DNA from 3 places in the Tepidibacter sp. Z1-5 genome. Region 2 is predicted to be linked to each of the others. Evidence: riboswitches for the same ligand, from Rfam matches in the RefSeq annotation. Region 2 holds a riboswitch; each other region holds the start of a gene.
What was found. Region 2 has a riboswitch for cyclic di-GMP ahead of WJW32_RS11255 (transglutaminase-like domain-containing protein). Riboswitches for the same ligand answer to the same signal wherever they lie in the genome.
Positions count from the first base shown of each region.

Region 1: another riboswitch for cyclic di-GMP. It lies ahead of WJW32_RS09865 (type II secretion system protein); the one in region 2 lies ahead of WJW32_RS11255 (transglutaminase-like domain-containing protein).
Region 3: another riboswitch for cyclic di-GMP. It lies ahead of WJW32_RS02320 (methyl-accepting chemotaxis protein); the one in region 2 lies ahead of WJW32_RS11255 (transglutaminase-like domain-containing protein).

Region 1 is NZ_JBBMMD010000038.1:28,708-35,380, forward strand. It holds gene WJW32_RS09850 (PilN domain-containing protein) at 1-319, opposite strand, end outside; gene pilM (type IV pilus assembly protein PilM) at 330-1,388, opposite strand; gene WJW32_RS09860 (prepilin peptidase) at 1,407-2,153, opposite strand; gene WJW32_RS09865 (type II secretion system protein) at 2,230-2,664, opposite strand; cyclic di-GMP riboswitch class II at 2,978-3,061, opposite strand; gene WJW32_RS09870 (type II secretion system F family protein) at 3,058-4,275, opposite strand; gene WJW32_RS09875 (type IV pilus twitching motility protein PilT) at 4,279-5,328, opposite strand; gene WJW32_RS09880 (GspE/PulE family protein) at 5,338-6,673, opposite strand, start outside.
Region 2 is NZ_JBBMMD010000046.1:46,619-53,291, forward strand. It holds gene WJW32_RS11250 (MucBP domain-containing protein) at 1-2,352, opposite strand, end outside; gene WJW32_RS11255 (transglutaminase-like domain-containing protein) at 2,733-3,524, opposite strand; cyclic di-GMP riboswitch class I at 3,538-3,622, opposite strand; cyclic di-GMP riboswitch class I at 3,653-3,737, opposite strand; gene WJW32_RS11260 (ATP-binding protein) at 3,807-3,965, opposite strand; gene WJW32_RS11265 (hypothetical protein) at 3,955-4,164, opposite strand; gene pfkB (1-phosphofructokinase) at 4,257-5,171, opposite strand; gene WJW32_RS11275 (double-cubane-cluster-containing anaerobic reductase) at 5,382-6,530, opposite strand; gene saoL (MerB-like organometallic lyase SaoL) at 6,555-6,673, opposite strand, start outside.
Region 3 is NZ_JBBMMD010000009.1:74,055-80,727, reverse strand. It holds gene WJW32_RS02340 (AIM24 family protein) at 1-457, shown strand, start outside; gene WJW32_RS02335 (hypothetical protein) at 532-744, shown strand; gene WJW32_RS02330 (hypothetical protein) at 1,207-1,623, shown strand; gene WJW32_RS02325 (hypothetical protein) at 1,833-2,057, shown strand; cyclic di-GMP riboswitch class I at 2,193-2,281, shown strand; gene WJW32_RS02320 (methyl-accepting chemotaxis protein) at 2,565-4,586, shown strand; gene argJ (bifunctional ornithine acetyltransferase/N-acetylglutamate synthase) at 4,668-5,882, opposite strand; gene argC (N-acetyl-gamma-glutamyl-phosphate reductase) at 5,909-6,673, opposite strand, start outside.

The DNA.
Region 1 (6,673 bases), on a different contig from region 2:
TTAACATAGTATTGATTTTATCTGCCTTATTCATTTCTATGTTAATATCACTTACTTCATTATAGTATTTTTTCATGATTTCTGTTTTTGTTTTTTTCTCATTCACTTTAGCTAGCTCTTTAACTACTTTTTCTGAATTTAAATAATCTTCATACTTTGATTTTTCTTTTTCTAATTTTTTAATTTTCATATTTGTATATACCGTAAATCCACCCATAGATATAATTAATATAATTATGCTTGAAATTATTAATATATTATTATTCTTTGATTTTTTATTTTGATTTATATATGGTGAAAAAAAGTTAAAATCTCTCATAACCATCTACCTACTTTCGTATAATTGATCCTATGCAGTTTAAATATTGATTCAGATTTATATCTTCTGCTTCTTTACCAAGCTTTATATTAGACATTTTTTCTATTTTTACAGCTTCAATATTTAATTCTTTTTTAAAGTGATCTTCTAATCCTTTAATCTCCGATCCTCCACCATATAAATATATTTCTTCTATTTTATTTTCTCTTTTTGTATTTTCATAATATCTAAATAATCTTCTAATTTCTTGTATCCAATTATTAACAGAGTCTTTTACTACATCATTTAACATTTCTAATGAAATAAGACTATTGTTATTGTTTAAATTAGAATTTTCTATTTTTCTTTTTTCAGCTTCTTCTAAAGATATATTAAGCATATTTGCAATATTTATATCTATTTCATTACTTCCAACAGGTATAACTCTACTAAATTCTAATATCCCGTTAGAAATCATATTTAAATTCATGTGATTATGTCCTATATCTATAACAGCAACAGTTTTATCTAAACTGGAATTTTCATCATTAATAGTAACCTTAGATTTACATAATTTAGATACAGCATTTGAATTCATATCTAAAGCTACAGGAGTTAAATTTAATTCTTTTATCAACTTCAAATAATCTTCTGCTATTGTTTTCGGAAGTGCCGCAACAATTATTCTTCCTTTTTTAATATCTTCTTCCATAAAAGTCTCTAAGATTTTGTATTCTATTATATAATCATCAAACATAATAGGTAAATACTGTTCTATCTCAAACTTTACCATTGTATCCATTTCTTCTTCTTTTTTAGCAACAGGTAGTGTTATTTCTCTATTGATGATTGATGTACTCTGAACTGTACAAATTGTCTTTTTAGTTTTTATTTTTTCACTATGTATATATTTATTTATCACTGACTTTAAATTTTCTATATCAAATATCTTTCCATCTCTATACGAGTTAGAGGGAGTTTCTATTTCCATAGCTTTTTCAACTGATACATTATTTTTACTTTGTTTTCCTACTACTATTCTTATATTTTTACTTCCTATATCTATAGACAACACTTTATCATTAAACAAGTTATTCCCCCCATTAATCTAGCTTATTGTTTTGAGTATATACCAATTTATGATTTCATCTCCATAACAGATTGTTATAAAAGCTGCCATGGCTATAAAAGGCCCAAATGGAATGAAATCTTTTCTACTTTTTATTTTAAGATATATTAATATCAATGAAACAACTGCCCCTATAATAAAAGATAACAAAGTTATTAAAAGAATATATTTATATCCCAAACTAAATCCTAACATCCCCATGAGCTTAATATCACCACCACCCATAGCGTTAGTTATTAATGCAATAATTAAAAACAATCCCCCACCTATAATTAGTCCTATTAATCCATTCAAAGAATCACCTTTAAAATTATGTACTATATGTATAATAAAACTCGATATAATTCCAAATATTACAATTTCATCAGGTATAATCTGATGATCATAATCTATAAAGCTTATAACTATAAGAATACTTGAAAGAATTGCATATTTTATAAATAAAATGGACATACTAAATTTTAGATATAATATTAAATAAATTAAAGCATTTAGTAATTCAACAGTAGGATATCTCCTAGATATTTTTTCACTACAATATCTACATTTACCTCTTGTCCATATAAAGCTTATTACTGGGATTAAGTCGATGGGCTTTAGATTAGTACTGCATCTTGGACAGTGAGATGGTGGAAATGAAATTGATTCTTTTATTGGTATTCTATATATACATACATTTAAAAATGAGCCTATAAGAAGGCCTAGGGTTAAAATTATGAAGTTCATAAGTTTCTCCTTTAAAAATAATAGGAAGTGATTAGCCATGGGCTAATCACTATTATAAAATATTAATATTGTTATATTAATTTGCAAATATTCCTGCTGGTGTTGGGAAAGCAACATTTGCAGCTGTTCCATCAGTTACAGTAATATCTCCAGCAGTGCTTATCGTAACTACAAAATTCGCACCTGCATTAGACATCTGTGGTGTAGGTACAGTTTGAAGATAATTTTCTAACTCCGCTTGATCCCCAGCAGGGCTAGCTGCACCTACTGTAATAGTAGATGCTGTTGCTGCAGGTACATCTATTTCTCCCTGTGCTATCAATACAGCAACTGAATCTGCTATTGTTTTAGCATTAGTAATATCAGCCTGTCTTCTTGCATCATTTGTTATCCCTCCAAGCCTTGGCATTGCTAAAGCTGCTAAAATTCCTAATATTGCAATAACTATAATTAACTCTATTAAAGTAAAACCTTTTTTATTCTTTAATTTCTTTTGAATAGCTCTTAACATATTTTCACCTCCTTTCAAATAAAATTATTATATTTTCATCTACCACAACTCCTAAAAATGAGACTTATTAAAATGTTAGCTACTTTTGGGTTAATATTTTACTATGATACTTAGGTTGAGACGTTGAAATATATGTTAAAAACTTCTTTTGTCTGACCGTAAGGGAGTTTAAGAAGTTTTAATATATTTCATAAGGCTCAGCCTTAGTATTATTAAAACATTGACTAAGTAGCGGTATTTTAATAAGGTTCATTTTTCGATTAACCTCTCTCTAGATAAAACTAAAGCCAAATAATCAAACAATTTCTGCTCAATACTTGGCGGTCGGTTGCACCACTAACTCCATATCTTCCAGGTGCCCAACTACAGAAAATACTTCACAGTTCCCATATATTATTGTATCGTATTCATCATATCAAACATAGGCATTATCATAGCTATAACTATAAATCCAACTATACCACCCATAACAACAATCATAATCGGCTCAATCAACGTCGTTATTTGCCCCAATGCTGTTTCTAGTTCTTCATCATAAAAATCAGCTGTCTTCTCAAGTATTTCATCAAGCGAGCCTGATTCTTCTCCTATTTTTATCATAGAAGTAACCATCGGTGGAAATACTCCTATCTTCTCAAGAGGACTTGCAAGGTCTATACCTTTTCTAACCTCTTCTTTAGCTTCAAGTATTCCTTTTTCTACAATTATATTTCCTACAATCTTTGCTACAATCTCAAGTGCCTGTATTAAAGGTACTCCACTTGATAATAATGTAGATAATGTTCTTGTAAATCTTGATGTAATTATCTTTTGTGTTACTCCTTTAACTATAGGTATTCTGAAATTTATAATCCCTATTAACATTTTCCCACTTTCACTTTTAGCATACTTTATTATACCATATATTCCGACAAAAAGTGTCAACAAATAAATATACCAATAGTTTTTTATACCATTACTTATGCTAAGAAGTATTCTAGTTGGAAGAGGTAGTTCAACTCCACTACTTTCAAACATTCCTACAAAAGTCGGCATAACAAATGTTAATAAAAATGTTACTACCCCAACTGCTACTATACTTAATATTATAGGATATGCCATAGCACCCTTTATCTTGTTATTAATTTTATTTTCTTTTTCATAATGAAAAGACATTCTTTCCATTATTACATCTAAGTTACCACTTACTTCCCCGGCTTCTACCATATTAATAAGTAGTTCTGGGAATACATCCTTTTGTTTTTTAAGACTTTCGGAGAATGTAAGTCCCTTTTGAACATCATCATGAACATCTCCAATAACTTTTGCTAATTTTTTATTTTCAGTTTGAAGTTTCAAAATATCTAAACAACTTATTATTGTAATACCTGCATTTAATAGTGTATAAAACTGTCTACAAAAAATCGCTATATCCTTCGTTTTTATTTTTTTAAAATAATCTCCAATTCTTATCTCTTTACTTCCTTTATCTTCTTCTACTTTCATAGGATAGTAATTATTTTGCCTTAGCATTGACAAAACTTCTTCTTTTGAATTCGCTGTATACTTTCCCTCAATCTTCTTACCCGATTTATCTATAGCACTGTATTTATAATTGGGCAATATATTCACCCCCTATATATATCTACTGACCATATCCTTATCTACTGCATAAGTTAATAATGATTCTTTCGATATAATTCCTTTCAAATATAAGTTCCTTAGTTCATTATCCATAGTCTGCATTCCAAATTTTGTCCCTGTTTGTATGGATGTTTGTATTTGATGTGTTTTACCTTCTCTTATAAGATTTCTTATTGCCGTAGTTGCTATCATCACCTCAAGAGCTGCAATCCTTCCACTGCCATCCTCTTTTTGAATCAATTGTTGAGATACAACCCCTTCAAGAACTGCAGATAATTGTACTAATATTTGATCCTGTTGATGTGATGGAAAAACATCTATTATTCTATCTATAGTTTTAGCAGCACCTATAGTATGAAGTGTTGAAAATACTAAGTGTCCTGTTTCTGCTGCTGTTAGAGCTATTGATATTGTTTCTAAATCTCTCATCTCTCCAACTAATATTACATCAGGATCCTGTCTTAAAGATGCTCTTAAAGCATCTGAAAACGACTTAGAATCGGTACCTATTTCTCTTTGATTAACTATACTTTTATCATGTCTGTGAAGATATTCTATAGGATCTTCTAATGTCAATATGTGAGCACTTTTGTTTTTATTTATGTAATCAATAATTGATGCTAGTGTTGTTGACTTTCCACTACCTGTAGGTCCTGTTACAAGTACAAGACCTCTTTGTTTTTTAGCTAGTTCTTTTATAACAGGTGGAAGACCTAATTTTTCCATACTTGGTATTTCTAAAGCTACAGATCTTATAGCCATGCAATATGTTCCTCTTTGTTTAAATATATTTACTCTGAATCTTCCTAATTTATGATATGAAACTGATGTATCTAATTCTCCTCTCTCTTCTAATTTTTGAAATTTTTCTTCATCTAATATTTGCTTTACTAAATTCAAATTATCATCTGGTAACAATATCTCTTCACCATACTTACTAAGTTCTCCATTTATCCTCATAACAGGTTGAAATCCAACCGTTATATGAAGATCTGATGCACCTAATTCTATTGTTTTTTGAAGTAAATCATATATATTCATATCTATCACCTAATTATTATTATTGTATGCAACTGTCATAAATTCTTCAAATGTAGTTGTTCCATTGAGTACAAGTTCTTTACAATTATCTCTAAGATTAACCATGCCCTCATCCATTGCTACTTTTCTTAATTTATCTATACCTTCATTATTATCTATTGATTCTCTTATATTTTTACTCATATTCATTATTTCATGAATTGAAGTTCTTCCTTTGTACCCTGTATTATAGCATTGTGCACACCCTTCACCTCTATAAAGGTTAGTGTTATCTCCTATATTAAGTATCTCTTTTTCTTTTTCACTAGGAGTATATGCTTTTCTGCAGTTAATACATATTTTTCTAACAAGTCTTTGAGCTATCGAGCCAACTACAGATGCTGATATAAGGTACGGTTGTATTCCCATATCTATAAGTCTAGTTATTGTAGATGGAGCATCATTAGTATGCATTGTGCTTATAACAAGATGTCCTGTTATTGCTGCTCTTGCTGCAATTTGAGCAGTTTCTGCATCTCTTATTTCTCCTATCATTACAATATCCGGGTCTTGTCTAAGTATTGATCTAAGTCCATTTGCAAAAGTTAATCCCGCTTTATTATTTACTTGAACCTGATTTATACCATGAAGCTTATATTCTACAGGGTCCTCTACTGTAATTATATTCTTATTTATTTGATTTAATTCTCTTAATATTGTATATAATGTAGTAGTTTTACCACTTCCTGTAGGACCAGTAATTAATATAATCCCATTAGGATTATCAATCAATTTATAAAATCTCCCTAAATTCCCCTCAGTAAAACCTAGCTGACTCTTTGAAAGTAAGAATGAACTTCTGTCCAAAAGTCTTATAACTATTTTTTCTCCAAATACAGTGGGTAGCACCGATATACGAAGATCTACTTCTTTTCCATCTATACTGATCTCTATTCTACCATCTTGCGGAACTCTTTTTTCTGCAATATCCATTTTTCCCATTATTTTTATTCTTGTGACTATTGCTGAATGAGTAGTTTTTGCAGAATTCATAATTTCCTGAAGCTGTCCGTCTACTCTAAATCTTATTCGAACATTTTCTTCGAATGGTTCAATATGTATATCACTTGCTTTCGCTTTTATTGCCTGCTTTATTATAGAATTTACAAGCCTAACAACAGGGGCATTATTTATATCATTTAATATTGCTTCATCTAAATCATTTATGTTATCTACCTCATATTGTTTTTTAAAATCTTCTATTGCCTTTTCAGCTATTTCTTTTCCATAACATCTATCTATTGCATTTAATATATCATGTTGTGAGCATATACAAGGCTCAATATCCATACTTGTAGCTATTTTG
Region 2 (6,673 bases):
TTGGAAATATCTTAGTGTATAACATAAATCTTCTTCAATCTCAACTTCTTCAACATCCGCTCTTTTACTTATTCCCCAAGCTCTACTATTACTTATGACTATGCTTTTTTGAGATGTTCTAAAGGATTCTTTCGTAACATCTAGAGGTGTGCTAATTGTTGCTATGGTATTTAAACTAGTTAAGTTTTCAACCTCATAATCAATTTTAGCATCAAAGGATATAACCTCTACCATAGTATTAATCTGCCTATCTCCTAGATTCCAAATTAAAGTTGTAGTTTCATCTGGATTTTTTATAATCTGAGGTTCATCCCCAGGAATTAATAGGTTTTTCTTAGCTGATCCTGAAACATAATCTAATCCTTTTGGTAGTGTAGTTGTTATCACTACATCTTCTGCTGTTCCATCATTTCCTTTTGATGTAAGAGAAGAAGATAATGTATATGTTGCTGTGTCTCCTACACTAACAGTATCTTTACTAGATTTTAATTCAATACGAGCTTTTACACCAGTAAGAAGAGCTCTATCTGACTGGCTATCTTTAGGTGGTGTATTATTATCAGGATTGTAAGACGTATGCTTCCATTTTCCAGTATCAATTTCATTAGCTTTTACAGATAAGAAATTTGGAATATTTGTGCCTATAGGATTATTTTTTGCTTTCATATGTATTAATAATTCTATTTGTCCTTTAACAGGAACTATTCCCGTTCTAGTTTTAAAGCGTATTTTTGTAATAGCTCCCGGAGCATCATTTATATTTTCATACCATCCTCCAGTAGAATCAGAATCATCTCCTGTTGAATTCCTCATCTCAATCCAATCATCATATCCCGAATCCCCATTTGCTCCTCCAACTCCATATTCAACAATAATATCATTTGGATCTATTCCACTTGTTCTTAAAGTGTGAGCAATTCCTGGAGATTTTTCGACTAAATCAACTAAGTTCGGATCAAATTTATTTACTACAATAGCATCATTAAAAGGGAATAAACCTGTATTCCAAAATCTTATATGTGTATTAAATTTACCTCCTGATAAAATAACACCATCATGGTCCCAAATTTCATCTTCACCAGAAAGTTTTCCACCTATAGTTTCTTCATACCATTCATCGATGGTTGCTCCTGCTATTCCTACTGGTCTTCTAATAGTTGTTCTATCTGTATTATTGGAAATCGGTTCAATTTCAGTTCCAAAATTTGATTGTCCACTTATTGCATTAGGATCAAAGTTTTTATAAGAAATTTCAATTTCTGTATCTTCAACAGGTATTTCATCACCCGGTATCCACAGAGCAAGAGTACCACAAACTACATACTTATCATCTAAAGCTATTGTACTTCCATCTGCATTTTGAATAGGAGTATGATTTCCACTTAAATCTGCATCTGATATAGTTATATTTACATCATCTCCTGGACTGAATTGATTTGCAGTAAAAGTTCCAGAGCTTGTTACTTTATTATCTCCTCCACCTTTTCCATAAGGTCTTTTAGTATGCCAATGAATCCATCCATAATCACCATGTGGTGCTACTGCTTTTTCATCTAAAGAGAAATCATAAATTTTAGGGTTCATTCCAAGGCTTCTAAGCTGGGATAAGTCAACATCAAAATTTAAGTCCTCATTTACAGATTCGCTACCCTTTCCATCCTTTATTAATACATCTATAGTAGAATAAACTACAAGTCCTAATTCTCCAGATGGTCCCAATGCAGGTCTTGAATTGTATATATCAACTCCTAAATCTAATTTTGGAAATGCTGAAACAATTATATCTCTACTAGTGTCACTTACACTTGATACATCATCAGCTGCAAAAGTTACATCTAAGTTAAACTTTTCCCCATTCTTAGAAGTTCCTAAAACTTTAGCCGTAGGAGAAAAACTATATGCATTTCCTCCTTTTTTATCGCCTAAATCGTATTTAAGTGTTCTTCCATCACTAGATATAGTTAACCCTAAGTATAAATTTTTTAAATTTGAATCCCAAACAACAATAGGATTTCCATCTGTACCTGCACTTAATGTTGCTGTTAAAACAGAATTTTTAGCAACATAACCTTCAGGATTAACACTATAATCTATGGTATATCCTACGGTGTCCAATGTTCTTATATAATTGTCATTTTTGCTATAGTCATCTCCTGGTGGACAACTTTCAGCAGTAGCTTTTCCTGTTGTATTAAAGGTTTCTGTTCCTGTAATAATTTCTTCCTTTATCTTAACCGATAATCCTCTAGTATCTTCTGCAAATACTATTCCTGTAAAATACGGTACATGCAGTTGAACTATTAAAGCAAGTACAGTTAAAATAGATATTCTTTTTTTATTAAAAATCCTCAATTTTAATAAAAGCCTCCTTTCATAATATTTTGTAGGGAACAAAAAAACTGCTCCACGACAAAATCACCTTAATAAAAAATAGGTACTTTTGTCGTAGAGCAGTTAAAGCTTAAACAATAATAGACTGTTGTCTTTAATTGCTATCTACGATATTATTCATATTTTAATTTTTTGTTCCATATGATTTAAATTCAGAAGCTATTTTCGTTTCTTCCAAACCTTATATAAATCATTTGTAATTAAATAATAATAAAAATCCAGATAATTGTCAAGTGATTTTTGTTTTATTTTGTCATTTATTTTATTTTTTTGTCATATCGTGATTTTTTTAATAAAGAAAGAAGCTATTCAAGTTGAACGCTCCTCTTTATTCGAAATATTTAATATACTTTTTCAGTTCTATATTGATTTGAATCTTTAACTATTTCTGTTCCTAAATTTCCTGCATATAAAGCTGTATCATAGGTGCAATCTACTGTTGCCCAATTATTATTTACATATACTTCATTCCATGCATGATATTCTGAAATATCATCTTTATATCCTTTTACTAATTTAGTCGGAACATCTACACTTCTAAGCATTACTGCAAATAAAGAAGCATAATCATAACATATTCCTTTTTTACTTTGTAAAATATCATCTACATTTGGTAAATACGTTTTATCTAAAGATGCATATTTGCCTGAATCATATTGTATATTTTTTACTATATAATCATGAATAATACTAACTTTTTCTTCGTCGTCATTCGTTCCTTCAGTAAGTTTTTTTGCTAATTGTACTGCCGAATTACTCTCATCCCAAGAAATTACTTGATTACTATTTAAATAAACTTCTTTTTCATTTTGTAACTTAACTTCAAAGCGTTCTTGGTTTTTTATTACATATTGTTTTCCTTCTTTTTGTTCACAAATAGCAACCATATATTTACCATTTCCCATTTGTAATGGAAAAGTTTCATCTGATGTTAATAAATCATAGTAATATTTTTGACCATTATGTTCAATCATCATTTTTGTTTTTACATTTGCATTTAATTCATACTTAACTTCAATAATCCCTTGATTAATACTAGATAAATCAAATGGGCTGTTATCAGCGAATATAACGTTTTCTCTTATAAAAAATATAGATATTATATATATTATTGCAAATAGTTTTTTTAACATAAAAAACTCTCCCTTCGATAGCTGGCTACCATCTCATTTCTGAGGAAGGCCCTATAGTTTTGCGTCCTTATCTTTCAATAAGTTTGCCATTTCGAGAAAAAGCTTTATTGATAATAATAAAAGTTTCCTTTGGTAGCTGGCTGCCATTTCATTTCTGAGGAAGGCCCTATAGCTTTGCGTCCTTGTCTTTCAACAAGTTTGCTATTATCAGTAAAACTATCTCTTTAATCTATTGTATTTATACTTATTATATCATATAATACATATATCTAAAAAGACTTTTTATAATGTAAAATAAAATATTACTCCAGAATCAGTATTTTCTACTCCATATTCACTGCCATGAAGTTCTAATATATTTTTTACAATTGATAACCCTAATCCAATTTCTCCTGATTGTCTATGTCTAGACTCTTCAACTCTATAAAATCTATCTACCAAATTCTTCCCAAAGTAAATCTGCTTTTCTGTAATTCTTATCTTTTTCGTATACTAGAATTTTTGAATATAAATCTTTTAATTCTTTAATTTGTTCTTCATTAAATTTTTCTATCTCTTCTCCTAGTAATTTCTCAAACTTTGGAAATTCTTCATCATCTTCAAAATATTTATCCATTATAGATTCAAATTCTTGCCACACTTTATCTTCTTCTGTTTCTAATTTTGCTATCTTTTTATATAAATTTTCAAGTTTTATTAAATCTATAATAATACTATTTTTTTAATTTTTCTTTAGCTTATTTTTTTTATATCAACCTGATTTAGCAAACTCAAAGCATATTTTTTTATACATAGATCCAGAGAAAATGCAGTTGCACTACCAGTTGCTACTGAAAGCTTAAAAGCTTTTAAAATGTCTTTTTCCTCATAATAACTAGCTAAAAAACCAGCTATAAGAGAATCTCCTGCTCCAACAGAATTTTTAACCTCTCCATTTGGAGTTGTAGCTTTATATACACCTTCATCACATATAAGTAATGCTCCATCACCAGCCATTGATATTATTACATTTTGTGCACCCATATTTACAAGCTTTTTTGCATAGTGTATAGTCTCATCTATATTATCTATATTTACATTTAGCACTTCGATAAGTTCATGGATGTTTGGCTTTATTAAAAAAGGTTTGTTCTTCAAAGTATTCAACAACGCTTCACCAGTAGTATCTACAACTACTTTTACATTATTCTCAATACATATATTCTGTATTTGAGCATATATATCTCTTGGAACACTTTTTTGAGCATTACCTGCAAGAACTAATATATCTTCATTACTTAATTTTTTTATTTTATCGAATAAAGAATTTAAATTTTCTTCTGTTATAGTTGGTCCATATCCATTTATTTCTGTTTCTTCATTTGATTTCAACTTAACATTTATCCTTGTATCTTCTTCAACCTTTATAAAATCAGTCTTTACTCCTTCATCTTCTATATAGTTTTTGATAAATTCTCCTGTAAATCCACCTATAAAACCTAGCGCCTTTGTATCTACTCCAAAATTATTAAGAACTCTAGATACATTAATTCCCTTTCCTCCAGGATACTTAATATCACTGTTAACTCTATTAACTTCTCCTGTCTTAAAATCATTCACATTCACGATATAATCTATTGCTGGATTGAATGTTACAGTATATATCATTAATTCTTCACAACCTTTATTTTAGTTTTTTTAAATACTCGTCATATTAAATCATAATTATATATCAATCAATTATCAAGGTTAGATTACCCTATATGGGTTATTTTATGACACACCATTAAACAGCAGATATACAAAAAGACCTAGATTTCATTTTTATGAAATCTAGGTCTCTATTTTTTATTAGCATTTTACTATAAGACTATATTTCTAAAGCATCTCTATAAATGCACCTATACGAGTGCTTATCTGACCTATATCAGTTTGAGAGTAATCTGTTTCTAAAGCCATATAAGGTATTTTTTTATCATTATTTATAAATTTCTTAACATTATATGTCTCTACATTATATGTATGACAAGCTTGAAGAACTACTTCAATTACACCATCAACTTTATACTCATCTACAAGTCTTGATAATAAATCTAATCTATCATTATTAGGAGTCATACAAGAACACGGAATATTTAAATAATGCTTTGTTAATGCCTCCATAGGCTCCATAGTTTCATCTACTAAGTTTTCATTAGATTTAGCTCCCCCACAGTTTTCAAAGCATACAACCACTCCATTATTGTCCTCTATAGTTTTAATTATTTTTTCGGCAACTCCACCAATTGGACATCCTGTTATTAATATTCTCTTTAAGTCCTTAGATATCCTATTGTTTTCATCTTCATAATCACATTTAACCTTATCTATCAAATCTCTTAACTCATTTACATACTCTTTTTTATCTAGTTTAAAACTAGTACCTTCCAACACTTTTATAAGATCAAATCCTTTTATAGCTGGAGGACATAATGAACTTAGTTGGTATAATTCTTTTAAGAGTTTTCTTTCTTCATTACACAGTTTTATATTTTCTTTTAATTTTTCTTCTGTAATTTCAACTTCAAATTCAGACTCTAATCTATCTTTTAAAAGAGTTAATTCTTTATTCCATGAATTCGTAGAATCCTCTGTTTTATAATTTTGAGGAAGATACATAATATGCATAGGCTTTATTTGGGCTAAAAGTTCATACATTTTTTTCTTTCCATCACATGTAGTTTCTCCAACTAGTAGATCAGAAAAATAAAAATATGGACATTTATCTGTTATACTAAATCCATAGCTTGATTTAATTAAAGGACATAGATTTCTTGGAAGATGCTTTTCAGCATCTTTAATAGGTTCTTCACCTGTTCCACATAAAGATACTGGTATAGCACCAGATGCCATAATTATCTCTTTTGGAGTATATGCACAGTATACTCCTACTATCTTATTTCCATCTTCTTTTAACTTTTTGATTTTTAAAAATCCATCTCTTCTAGCTTCACTAAATTCATCAAATATTTGAGGTAAATCCTTCATAATAGTATCCTCCCTTTATATAAACTATTCAACATTAAATATCATATAAGCTACATCTAAAGCTTCACGTGTACTTAAGCAAAAAATATCGTCTTGTGATAAATTCATATTATTTACCCACTCATCATAATGATTCTTCGTAC
Region 3 (6,673 bases), on a different contig from region 2:
GATTGTGGAACTTGAAAATGAAGAGATTATTGTTGATGATGGAGTGTTTTATGCTTGTGAAGATACTGTAGAAGTTGGAGCAGCTATGCAAAAAAATGTATCATCAGCACTACTTGGTCAAGAGGGACTTTTTCAAACTAAACTTTATGGAAGTGGTCTTGTAGTTCTTGAAGTACCTGTACCTAAAGAGGAAATAATAGAGTATGAATTAAATAATGAAACATTAAAGGTGGATGGAAACTTTGCTATACTCAGAACTGGAAATGTTAATTTTACAGTTGAAACATCTTCTAAATCATTAATAGGTTCTGCAACTAGTGGAGAAGGATTATTAAATGTATTTAGAGGAACAGGAAAAGTATGGCTTATACCAACAAAGTATGTTTATAATAATTTAACTAATTCTGGGCTTTACGGAATGACTAATCCTGCAGGAAAATCAAATACTAAAGCATAATCTCATATTTCCATGTATATATACCTTAAACAAGTCAATACTACTATAGGTAATAAATATAGGGAGGTATTGACATGAAAGATGTAAATGCAGGAGTAGATTTTTCTATATTTAGTGGAATTTCTAACCTAATAAATAATGCTAATACTTTAGATGAGGATGAATTGGCATATTTAGAACAAATGGTATATCATTATATAAATAATTATGGAACACAAGGTGAGTGTTTGTTGGAAACTTTGAATATAATGAAAGAAAATAGAGATAATGATAAAAGTAGTTTATAAAAAGCTATCTTTTAAACATTATTTCCTAAATTTTTTACAATCTCATTATTTTCTAAAACACACTCTGCTTTTAATTGTATTTGTTTATAATCTTTAATAGCAGATTGTATATCTTTCTTTTCTTCAATTTACAGATAGTTAGAACTATACTTTAGATGATTTTCTAATCTATCAATTGAAAAGTCTAAAGAATTTATAATTATTTGAAGTTGATCATTAGTATACATAAAATACCTCCAAGGATAACTATTATATTTTTAAAGAACTAATGTTCTGGTATGATTTAAAATATAGGTGAGGATACATAGGGATAAGAATTAATAGAATAGATAAAGCGTTCGAAGAAAAGATGACACAGAAAGATTTAAAAGTTATGCTTATTGATGAAAAGTTTTTAAGAGAAAAAGGTAAATCATTTAGTAATGTATAAAAAAATTACAGAATTTATAAGGTGAATAAGTAATGAACAATAAAGAAAATAACGTAAAAGAATTTTATCTAGATTTTTTGAATGGACATAGTTATGTAATGGTAGATACAAAAAGGAATATAGTATATGAAAAGCCTTCTGGTGTATGGCAAAAAGATAATTTTAAGCTTTTTCATAAATTGTATGAAGAAAAAGTTATACCTTTATTAAAAGGAGAACCCTTTGCTATATGCAATAATGCTGTTTATTATAAAATTTCTTTAATAGAAGAAGAAATAAAAAAACATAATGAGTGGCTTGCACAAAATAATTTAGTAAAAGTGGTTTTAGTAGTAGGTGGGCATATAGAAAAAAAAGATCATTTAGAAGAAGCTAAAAATAATTTAGAGCCTAAAATTGTTAATACTTTACAAGAAGCAGAAGCGTGGTTAAAGGAACAAGGGTTTTAAAAACATTTGTATACAATGAACTTATATATATTGTATGAAAAAATTAAGAAGGTAGGTATTCTCAATTAGATGCAGCACTGGTAGCAGGACCAGCAGCTTTAAAAGCTATAAAAGGTGGAGCTAAAATAGTTACAACTGGAGAAAATCTAATTGATGGGACTATTGTAGTTGTAGAGAGTGATAAAATAGTAAAAGAGCATCCACAAATTGTGGAGAAATTTTTAAAGGTTCAAAAAAATAGTGTTGAGTATATAGAGAATAATTTAGAAGAATCCTTTAAGATAACTTTACAGGAAACTGGACTTTCAAGAGAAGATGTAAAACAGATGTATAATTGGTATGATTTTAATCCTGAAATAAAGGATTCAGACATAGATGGACTTAAAAAAATTAAAAAATTTTTATCAAAAAGTGGTATGCTTGAAAAAAAATAGTATAATTTAAAAAATATAGATAATTAATGTTAAAAATACGTTAAAAGTAATAAAAAAACGTGGGGAATTATGCCAAAATGTGATACAATTTAAAGGTGAAGTTGTAATTTTGAAATGAAATAAAAAGTGAATGTATGACGATACTAGCAAACTTATCGAAAGATAAGGACGCAAAGATATGGGTCTAAGGGATTATAAAATCCTATGATTGCCAGTTTGCCCAAGCATATAATATAAATATTATATTAAAAAATGTTAAAGTAAAGGTGTCTATAATCATAGGCATCTTTTGTTTTTTAACAAAATAAGTGTGCTTGATTTTGAATTTTAGAAATGAAGAATATAATTTTTTAAAAAAATTATAATTAATATTTTAAAAACATTAAAGTGTTTAAAAAAAATGTCGAAATATAATGTGATTTAGGTGTGAAGTGCTGATTTTAAAATAAAATGCAAGTACTAATTAAAAACATAAAAAGAAAAGATATAATATTGGGAGGATGAAATATGAAGAAAATATTAAAATTTAGAAATAATTCTATATCATTTAAAATTATAACAACGACTTTGATTGTATTTTTAGTAACAATATCAATATTAGCTGGAGTTTCTTTAAGTAGTATAAAAAAAGAAATGATAAACGAAACGGAAAAAATGGGTATGGAGTTAGTCGAAGCTATGGCTAATGAAATTGAAACTACTAATTTAGCTTTAAATCAGATAGAATCTCTTTTAACAGATAAAATAAAAACTGTAGGTCAAATTATAGGTCAAAATCCTAATATATCCAATGAACTTTTAGTCAAAATAGCAGAGCTTACAGGAGTATCAGAGATAAACATACAGGATTCAAAAGGAATAACATTATATTCAAATTTTGAAGAATATGTAGGAGAGGGCTATCCAGAAGATAGTGCTGTACAAGCTATAATAAGAGGAGAAAAAAAAGAAGTAATTGAAGAAATAAGAAAAAGTGAGGATTCAGATGATTATTATAAATATGGAGCTGTAGCTTTAGAAAATGGTGGTTTTATTCAAGTGGGAATATTAGCCAATAAAATAGAAGAATTAAAATCATCAATGGATATTCAAAAAAAAGTTGAAAGAATAGCAAATCAAGAAGATATTGCATATGCTCTTGTAATAGATAAAAATTTAAAAGCAGTGGCTCATAGTAATAAAGAGAGAATAGGAATAGAGTTAAATGATGAAGGAAGTAAAACTGCAGCTATTGAAGGTAAGGCGTATTCATCTAAATATAATTATCAAGGAGAAGAAGTTTATGATGTATTGGTTCCTTTGTATAAAGATGGAATACATATAGGAGCTGTAGATATAGGTATATCTATGAAACATATAAATAATGCATTAAAAATGCTCTTGGTTAAATCTATAATTATAGCAATTATTTCTTTTATAGTTGGAGGAATTATAATAGCTTTATTAATAAAAAAGATAACAAATCCATTAAAAACACTTGTTGAAGTAGCAGATAAAGTTTCAAATGGGGATTTAACGCAAGATATAAATATTCAAAGTAAAGATGAAGTGGGAGTATTAGCAGATAGCTTTAATAAAATGATAAATAATTTAAGGAATATAACAAGCAAAATTCAAGATGTTGCACTGAATGTATCATCATATTCTCAGCAACTATTCTCAGCAGCTGAGCAGGCTTCCGCAGTTTCAGAGCAAATAGCTATGTCAACTCAAGATGTAGCAAATGGAGCAGAAAAACAAGTTAAATCAACAACATTAGTTTCAAATAATATAAAAGAAGTAGTTTGTAATATAGAAAAAATTAATGATGAAATTAATGATGTAGTAGATAATGCAGATAATACAAGTGAATTAGCATTAGATGGTAGAGAAAAAATGGATAATATGATAAAACAGATGAATGCAATTAAAGATAGTGTAAATTATACATCTAATATAATGAATGAATTTGAAAAAACATCTGATGAAATAGGAAATATAGTACAAGTTATAAATAATATAGCAGATCAAACAAATTTACTTGCACTTAATGCAGCGATTGAAGCTGCTAGAGCCGGTGAATCTGGAAGAGGGTTTGCAGTCGTAGCGGATGAAATAAGAAAACTTGCTGAAGAATCAATTAAATCATCAGATAATATAAAAAAATTAATAAATAAAACTCAAGAAAATACTAAAAAAGCTCTTGTATCAATGGAAGAAGGTAATAAAGAAACTGAAAAAGGAGAATTAGTTGTAAAAGAAGTAGGAATTTCTTTAAAAGAAATAATACAAGGATTCGATTTAACAAAAGATAAATTAGATATAGCAAACAAAAATATACTAGAAGTAAATAAAAATGCAGAAAATATTGTGAATCTAGTAGATGAAATAGAGTCTATTTCAGAAGAATCAGCAGCAAACACAGAAGAAGTAGCTGCTTCAAGTGAAGAACAATCTGCAACTATAGAAGAAATAACTAGATCGGTAGAAGAATTAGCAAATATGTCAAGAGAGCTTGAAGAAATCATACAAATATTTAAATTAAATTAAGAGTATGTAATAAAAAACTTAGCTGTATTTAATACAGCTAAGTTTTTTATTTGCACTACCTGATAAGAAAATATTACCGTATTATGATCTATAAGAAGCATTAATTTTCACATAATCAAAACTTAAATCACATCCCCAAGCAGTTGCACAATACTGACCATCTTTTAAGTCTATAATTATATTTATATGTTCTTGGCTCAATATATTCTTTGCTAATTCTTCATCAAAAGAAATTCCTTTTCCATTTTTGAAAAGCTGTATAGTTCCTGTTTTATTTTGAAAAAACACATCTATTTTTTCTGGAGAAAATTCTGCATTAGAATAACCTAAAGAACATACTATTCTTCCCCAATTGGCATCTTCTCCGAAAAATGCTGATTTTACTAAACTAGAAGATATAACAGATTTAGCACATAATTTAGCATCTTTTAGAGTCTTAGCATTATTTAAAGAAACTTCTAAAAGCTTTGTAGCACCTTCTCCATCTTTTGCTATCATTTTAGCAAGCTCTTTATTTACAAAATCTAAAGCTTCTTTGAATTTTATAAAATTATCATCTTTTGAATCTATAATAGAGTTGTTAGCAGTTTTATTTGCCATGGCTATAACCATATCATTAGTACTAGTATCCCCATCTACAGAAATCATATTATATGAATCATCTACACTTTCTTTTAGTGCACTTGATAGCATATCTTTAGATATATTTACATTGCTTACTATAAAGCTTAACATAGTAGCCATATTAGGATGAATCATTCCAGAGCCTTTAGCTATACCACTTATTAATATTTTTTCACCATCTATATCTAATTCTACAGTTAAAGTTTTAGTAAAAGTATCAGTAGTCATTATAGCTTCAGCTGCTAAGTCTCCTCCAGTATATGAGATTTGAGCACATGCATCTTTAATCCCAGGAGTAATAATATTCATAGGAAGTGGAAGACCTATTATACCAGTAGAGGCTACTAATACTTCTTTTGAAGATAATCCTAAGCAATCGGCAGTTGTTTTAGTCATTGAGTATGCATTATCTACTCCATCATCACCAGTACAAGCATTAGCATTTCCGCTATTTATAACTATTGCTTGTGTATTATCAGATTTTATATGATCTTTACTTACAATAACTGGAGCTGCTGCGAATTTATTTTGAGTAAAAGTACCAGCAGCTACTGCTTCTTTTTCACTATATATAATACATAAATCTTTTCTTTTTTTCTTTACTCCAGAGTGTATACCTATAGCTTTAAAATAAGGAACATCTGTAATTGTTTTGTTTTCTAATATTTTCAATTTAGTCACCCTTTCTTTATGTGTATCTATGGAAACATCGACAGTAAGTCTAATCCTTTATTTTCATCTATATTAAACATAATATTCATATTTTGAACTGCTTGTCCTGCAGCTCCTTTTATTAGGTTGTCTATTGCTGATATTATTATTACTTTCTTTGTTCTTTCATCAACTCTTATAGCAATATCACAAATATTAGAGCCTTTAACCCATTTGGTTTCTGGAATTTCTTTAATTACTCTTACGAATGATTCATTTTTATAAAATGAATTATATATTTCATATAATTCTTCTTCAGAAACATCTTTTATCAAATTACCATAACAGGTTGCTAGTATTCCTCTATTCATTGGAACTAAATGAGGAGTAAATAATAGAGAAACGTCTTTATTATTTACCTGAGATAACATTTGTTCTATTTCAGGTGTATGTCTGTGTGCTGATACTGAATAAGCCTTTATTGACTCGTTACATTCTCCGTAAAGAGTGGCTGTATTTAAAGATCTACCTGCACCTGATACTCCTGATTTAGCATCTATAATTATTGAAGATGAATCAATAATATTAAATTTTAAAAGAGGAGTTAAAGCTAGTATACTTGCAGTGGGATAACATCCAGGGTTTGCTATTAAATTAGATTTTTTTATGATATTTCTGTTTAGTTCAGGTAAACCATATACAGATTTAGGTAATAAATTAGTAGCTTTGTGATCTAGTTCATACCACTTTTTATAAATCTTAGGATCTTTTAACCTAAAATCTGCTCCTAAATCTATAACTTTTATACCTAA